3 regions of the Paenibacillus sp. MY03 genome follow, and region 2 is predicted to be linked to each of the others. Evidence: predicted binding sites of a transcription regulator. Region 2 holds the regulator's gene; each other region holds the start of a gene.
What was found. The regulator Rex, encoded in region 2, represses fermentation and respiration genes when NADH is low (regulators of the CRP and FNR family bind a similar motif). The targets are predictions, from matches to a motif close to TTGTGAAATATTTCACAA.
Positions count from the first base shown of each region.

Region 1: B1748_RS13035 (DoxX family membrane protein) is a predicted target of Rex. The motif match lies at 1,269-1,286, and genes of this name have one in related genera.
Region 3: ric (iron-sulfur cluster repair di-iron protein) is a predicted target of Rex. The motif match lies at 1,180-1,197, and genes of this name have one in related genera.

Region 1 covers NZ_MXQD01000011.1:85,544-87,816, reverse strand. Annotated here, with positions in the region: gene B1748_RS13045 (AAC(3) family N-acetyltransferase) at 1-355, shown strand, start outside; gene B1748_RS13040 (50S ribosomal protein L25) at 563-1,108, shown strand; gene B1748_RS13035 (DoxX family membrane protein) at 1,510-2,052, shown strand; gene B1748_RS13030 (DMT family transporter) at 2,090-2,273, opposite strand, start outside.
Region 2 covers NZ_MXQD01000006.1:12,969-15,241, forward strand. Annotated here, with positions in the region: gene B1748_RS05885 (amidohydrolase) at 1-484, opposite strand, end outside; gene B1748_RS05890 (redox-sensing transcriptional repressor Rex) at 459-1,115, opposite strand; gene dinG (ATP-dependent DNA helicase DinG) at 1,112-2,273, opposite strand, start outside.
Region 3 covers NZ_MXQD01000002.1:134,872-137,144, forward strand. Annotated here, with positions in the region: gene B1748_RS02240 (type 2 periplasmic-binding domain-containing protein) at 1-1,138, shown strand, start outside; gene ric (iron-sulfur cluster repair di-iron protein) at 1,260-1,967, shown strand; gene B1748_RS02250 (Gfo/Idh/MocA family protein) at 2,121-2,273, opposite strand, start outside.

The sequences.
Region 1 (2,273 bases), on a different contig from region 2:
AGTCGATTTAAAGCGCAACACCTTTATTCATGGCGTCGAGGAATGGGTGGATATACCCGGGAGACTAACGGATGATCACGAGATGCTGTATACGGTTTTGTCTGATGGAACCGAAATCCCTGTGCCTTCCCGCAGACATTGCGGGTTATCGTGGTCCGAGCATTTTTGGAAAGTGGATGAAGTGCTTGAACGCAAGGGAGCGATGTATAAAGGGCGGTTGGGCGATGCCGTCGTTAGGGTATGTGATGCAGCTTTGGTGGCGGAGGTCATTACGGATATGCTCAAGGATAATCCGGATTTGTTTTCGGATAACAAACCTTTGCCGGAGCGTATCGACACGGCTGACAATCTATGATATGGTGAATGAAACCCATAGGCATTCCACTCTTCGGAGTGGGGTGCCTTGGTCTGTATTTGCGGGTTTTTACATTTAATGTATGTCTATCTATCCGAAAGGACATGGAGGTTGTGATGCTATGTTTCTCTATTTATCCCCGTGCCGGGGAGGTTCAACCGCTGCTATTACAGCGCTAAAATCACTCATGTAAAGGAGAGGTAGAGCATGGCTGCATGCATTCATACAGAAAGACGTCCGCGATTGAAATCTTCCGGACTGCGGAATTTACGTCGGGAGGGTCGTTTGCCCGGGGTCGTATTCGGAAAACACGCAGAAAACGAAATCATTCATATATCCACCAAGCAATTTGAAAAGTGGCTAAAGAAAGGGGGCTCCGGCTTTATCGAACTTAAGCTGGCAGATGACCATTCCCTGACGGTATTGCTGGAGGACCTTCATCGCAACCCGGTGACCGGCGAGCTGTTGCATGTCGATTTCCAGCTTGTTCAGTCAGGCGAAGTTATTCGTACGAAGCTTCCGGTAAAGCTATTGGGCAGCCCTATTGGAACAAAGTCGGGGGGAGTCGTGCAGGTCGAAGACCCCTATGTGGAAGTGGAGGCATTGCCTAAGAACTTGCCGTCCGTGGTCGAGCTCGACATCAGCGCGATGGAAATCGGAGAAACGCTGTTCGTAAAAGACCTGAAATTACCACCCGAAGTGACGGTCATATCCGGGGATAACGAAACTCTCGTATCCGTATTGAAGCCTTAATGCTTTGATGCTAAGTGAAAAATAGGATAAAACATGCAAGAAACCAAGGGGCTAAGCGGCTTGTTCTCGCTCTGCTCCTTGGTTTTTGTCATCCGCTGCTGCTTTCTTGAGCAACGTGCTGTACGTGACAATTGGTGTCGGTTTCGTTACACGCCGATCATTGTGAATCTATTCACAAATTGATCAAATGTTACCCCTCAACTTTGTGATTTAAATCACAATACCAACCGTTTTTACGTTCTATAATAAAGACATCAACAAGAAGCAATCATCAATCGAAACTAACGAGGACGGTGATCCTGATGAATCATATACAACGATCTCAACCATCAGCAAGATTGAAGCTAATCTGACGCCAATGTTAATACCGCTGCTAATAATGAAGAACGGGAGTGAGTTTCATGTTAAAATTTTGGAGAGAGAATAAAATCGCTGGTATTCTAGTCACTATTGTTCGCTTCGTAGTTGGGTTCGCATGGTTGGACGCCGGATGGCATAAAATTACGGGAGCAACGCCTTTCGATGCAACGGGTTTCCTCAACGCGGCCGTAAACAACCCGGTGCTTGATAAAGCTACAGGCGAAGCGGTTTACCCGACCTACACTGCATTTGTAGAACACTTTGCATTACCGAACGTTGGATTCATTAACGTCGCTATACCATGGGGAGAATTCCTGGTAGGACTCGGACTCATCCTTGGTACACTAACGCTTACCGCCGCATTCTTCGGAGCCTTAATGAACTTCATGTTTATGTTCGCAGGTACCGTAAGCACGAACCCGTGGCTTCTGCTTCTTGGATTGATGGTCATCTTCGCCGGCACGAACGCTGGCCGCTTTGGATTAGATCGTTACGTCCTTCCGCTTATGCACAAAGGGCTTGATCGTCTCTTCCATCGCAAACCCAAAAATCCGACAACAGATGCGGGACTGTTAGTTAAATAAACCAATTCCGAGAAAACTTCATCGAAAAAAAGGACGATCAGAGTGCTGCCTCTGATCGTTCTTTTACAGGGCTAGCGGAATAGGCTGGATTGTCTTTTAACCGCTGTGTTTTCCTCTGGTGCATATTGTTCCGTAATAAGGCAAAGATAATGAGCAGCGTGCCGTATAATTCATAGCTGCTGATCTGATAGCCTTGAAAGGCCATAATGACGAATGTGGTA
Region 2 (2,273 bases):
TTTGCTCCTCTTCCGAGCAAAGGCCGATAACGCCGCGCATCAAAACGCCGCGGATGCCGGATTGTTCCGTCACCTTCGCGACTTCATCCATTCGATCATACATATCGAGGAAGGTCGTTGTTCCCGTACGAAGCATCTCGACGATGGCCAGGGCTGTGCCGGCTCTCGTATCCGCCGCAACATAACGGCCCTCCATCGGCCACATTTTCTGCTCCAGCCATACCTGCAGATTTTGATCGTCCGAATATCCGCGAAGGAGCGACATCGCCGCATGACCATGCGTATTAATAAGTCCGGGCAGGAAAGCCAGTCCTTTGCCATCCAGCTTTTCTACGCTTTCAGACAAGCTTTGCGGCTCGGGCTCCTGCTCGCCGATATATGTAATGGTATCGTTCGAGATGACCATATGACCTTTAATGACCGGGGTCGAGTCGTCCATCGTCACGAACAGGCCATTTCTAATCCATAGCTGTTTCATCCGAATCTTCTCCTTCATGGTTCAAATAATACGCGAGGCTAAGCAGTTCCCTTGTGAAATCGGCATTGTGAATGCGCACTTCATCCGGTACGCGCAAAATCGCTGGAGCGAAATTCAAAATGCCTTCTATCCCCGCCGAGACGAATTGATTTACGACGTTTTGAGCTTCGAACGCAGGGACAGTGATGATGCCGATCCGAATTTTTTGCTCCGCAATCGTTGCGACCAGCTCGCTCATGGGTTGAACGACCAGATTGTTGATATTCGTTCCGATCTTGGCAGGATGGTCGTCGAACACAGCCGTTATTTTCATGTTGTCCTTGGAATATTTGTTGTAATTGCATAAGGCATGACCCAGATTGCCGGCACCAACCAGCGCGACCTTGATCGTCTGGTTCACCTTGAGTATTTGACGAATGATTTCGATCAAATAGACAACGTCGTAGCCAATGCCTTTGCGTCCGAATTCGCCGAAATACGCGAGATCCTTACGAATCTGAGCAGGGTTAAGATCAAGCTTAACCCCAAGCTCCTGCGAGGATACCGTCTGGATCTCGCGGCTGTCCAGCTCGTTAAGCACCTGCAAATAGATAGGGAGTCGGCGCACGACCGCTTCGGATATTTTGGTCTGCTTCAAGTTGTTGCCTCCTTCGTAGCTTCTGGTTCGCTCGCCGCAGTGCTGTCTTTTCCCAGCCATTCTCTAATTCGAGGCACCATCTGATCCGTAAACATCGTTTCGATCTTGGGACCTGGCAGCGAATAGAGAAAATGTTTGCCGTAATAAGCATCGATAACGCGCGTATCGTAGATGATGACAATGCCTTTGTCCTGCGAGGTGCGGACAAGTCGGCCGAATCCTTGCTTGAATCGGATGACGGCCTGCGGGATGGACAGCTTCATAAACGGATTCTGCTTTTGTCGCTGCAGTTGCTCCGCCTTTGCTTCTTGGAGCGGATGATTAGGAGGCTGGAACGGAAGTCTCACGATGGCAAGACAGGTAAGCGCTTCGCCTGGAATATCGACGCCTTCCCAGAAGCTGCTCGTTCCCAAAAGCACGGATTCCGGCTGTTGAAGGAAACGTCTCGTCAGCTTGGTCCGATTGCTGCTGTCGATCCCTTGTCCCAGCACGCCGATGCCTGCCGCGGCCAGACCTATTTTCATAAGCTCGTGAACTTGCTTCAGCATCTTATAAGAAGTAAAGAGCACCAGCATTCGTCCTTTTGTTTCTAGAGCGGCATCGACGAGCGAAGCCGCCAGCTTATCCAGATACGAGTCGTTTACATATGCGCCCTTAACCACCGGGAAGTCGCGAGGGACCATCACCAGCGCCTGTTCCCTGTAACGGAAAGGAGACGGCAACTGCACGGTTTTGAGCTTGCCCTGCGTCTCATAGCCGAGGAGGCCGAGCTGTTCCTCCGCGTACTGGAAGGTTTTCTGCACCGTTAATGTCGCGGAGGTCATAATGATGCTGTCTTTGGCGTCAAAAAAGTACTTTTGAAGCTGTTCGCTAACATCGACGGGTGCCGCGTACATATGCAGCGATCGATAGCGGTATACCGCGCTGGCTTCCATCCAGAAAACAAAACCGGACTGCTCCAGTTTCATAAAGATACGAAGCTCGTCTTTTAAACGCGTCAAATCCCGGATGGAACCGTTAAGATCGGTAATCGTTCCCTGAACGGAGAGATCATCGACCCGCTCCTTGATGTCGTTGATCATTTTTTCCATCGTCTTGATAACCCGCGCTAGCTCGACATAAATATTATTCTCGACGCCGCTCGCTTCATCCCAGCTT
Region 3 (2,273 bases), on a different contig from region 2:
GTATTTCCCGTTCACGTATTTGTTCATTCGGGAAGATTGGCTGGATAAGCTGGAGCTTGACGCGCCGCGCACGACGGAAGAGCTGCTTCGGATCGCGATCGCGTTCGCGAAGCAGGATCCGGACGGCAACGGGGTGGACGATACGCAGGGCATCAACATGAGCGGATTCGCGCCCGATGTGATCAACAGCATGTTCCAGAATACGAACTGGGTACTGGAGGACGGAGAGATCGTACGCGATTGGGAACGGGCGCAAGCGGCGCTGCAGTTCAAAAAAGCATTGTTCGATGCGGATGCGATCGACAGGGATTATTTGACGGACAAAAATGGAAGAAAGGCGGAGCAGGATTTCTTAAAGGGCAAAATCGGACTTTATGCGTTCGCTGGTAACGCCAAGGAGATCTACGATGCATATGCGCGGCTTCGCAGCAACGTCCCGGAAGCCGTTATTGCGCCGATCGCGCTGCCCGCAAGTCCCTTTGGACAATTCAGCGCGCAATTTAATCCCCCCTTCCAGCTTAGCGGCGTTATCAATGCGAAGGCGAACGATCCGGCCAGCGTCATACGATATATCGACTTCATGAGCAAGGAAGCGACGGAAGCAACGTTTAAGTACGGACTCGAAGGCGTGCATTACCGGATGGACAATGGCGTTCCGGTGACGATCGACAAGGACAAGTACGACAAAGAGGTGTCTTGGCTCGGCGACTTCCGCACAATCGGGCCGCAATACCATACGACTGAATTCGAGAAGTACAAGCAGGATCTGGATCTGAACAAGCCGTTCGACCGGGAAGTGGATGACCTGCTGAACGAAGCGCTCGGGCTGTATATCAGTCCCGAACGTCCCTACGCTGGATTTACGCTTGATCGGTATATGCCCGCATTGCCGAATGAGATCGAATTTATTGATTCCAATGCCGAACGCGCCATTCTCGATATATGGAATCGGGCGATTCTAGGCGGCGAAGCCTATTCGGCCGAACAAGCCGTGCAAGATGCCCGCAAGGCCTGGGAGGACGGGGACGGGGCTCAGGTGGAGCAATGGTACAGGGACTGGTACAAGGAGAATAAAGACAAGTGGGTATTCACGGAAGACCTGTACGATGTCCGAATTCGCTCCGAGTTCGGAAAATAGGAGAATTATCGCAACTTCTGTTCAACGAATCGCCGCAAGTCATGTGATTGGTATCACAACCTTTCAATGCAATGGTTCATTATAATTAAGACGAACCTAATGAATGAAGGGGATGAATCGTATGATAACCGTAATTCAAAGCGAACAGCGGCTTGGCGATATCGTCGCGCAATATACTCAAGCAAGTAACGTTTTTAAGGAGCTCGGCATCGATTTCTGTTGCGGAGGCAAACAAACCTTATACGATGCGGTTCGAAAGAGGAGACTCGATGAGGAAGAGGTTTTGTTTCGACTTAACAAGGTTTGCACCGAATCGCGGCCGGCATGGCCTTTGGATTGGAAGCAGGATGATCGGAAATTGACGAAATTAACCGAGCATATTATTCTTCAACATCATGATTTTCTGCGCAAAGAGCTTCCTGTTTTACGTGATTTCGTCAATAAGGTTGCTCGGGTGCACGGCGAGGGCCATCCGGAGCTTAAGGAGCTGCAAGTCCTATATCATCAATTGAGCGCGGAATTGCTGGAGCATCTGAACAAGGAGGAGCAGCAATTGTTTCCGGCGATCCGCAAGGCCGAAGAAGAGGGATCTGCAAGCATGCTGCAAGCTGCGCTCCAAGTACTGGATACTCTTGAGGCTGAGCACGACGAGGCGGGTGACCTCCTTAGCCGCATGCGCGAGACAACAAATGGCTATGCGCTTCCCGAGGATGCGTGTATGACTTATACGATCACGTTCCGTAAATTGGAGGAGCTGGAGAGCGATATGTTTACCCATGTACATCTGGAGAACAATTTGTTATTCCCTGCTCTTGCCGAATTAAGATAGACTTGAATGAACAGAACCCCTTACGCTGCTTCTTGAACAAGGAACAAGCCTCTTCTCGCGGGAAGAGGCTTGTTCGATTGGGCGATAAATCCTCCCTCTAAACGCGGTCGCGCATCTCTGAAGGCCCTCGATAGAGGATTTCGCATAATGCATTCATTCTACAATGACCGGCTTGACTTCCGTAAAGGAGCGTTCCATCGCCAAAGCGAGGCGAACATCGGCTAATGCTTCGGTCAAGGAGTAGAAGGAGACGCCTTGCCTCAGGTAGGTATCCATCTTGACCAGTGCCTCTGCTATGCCGATCTC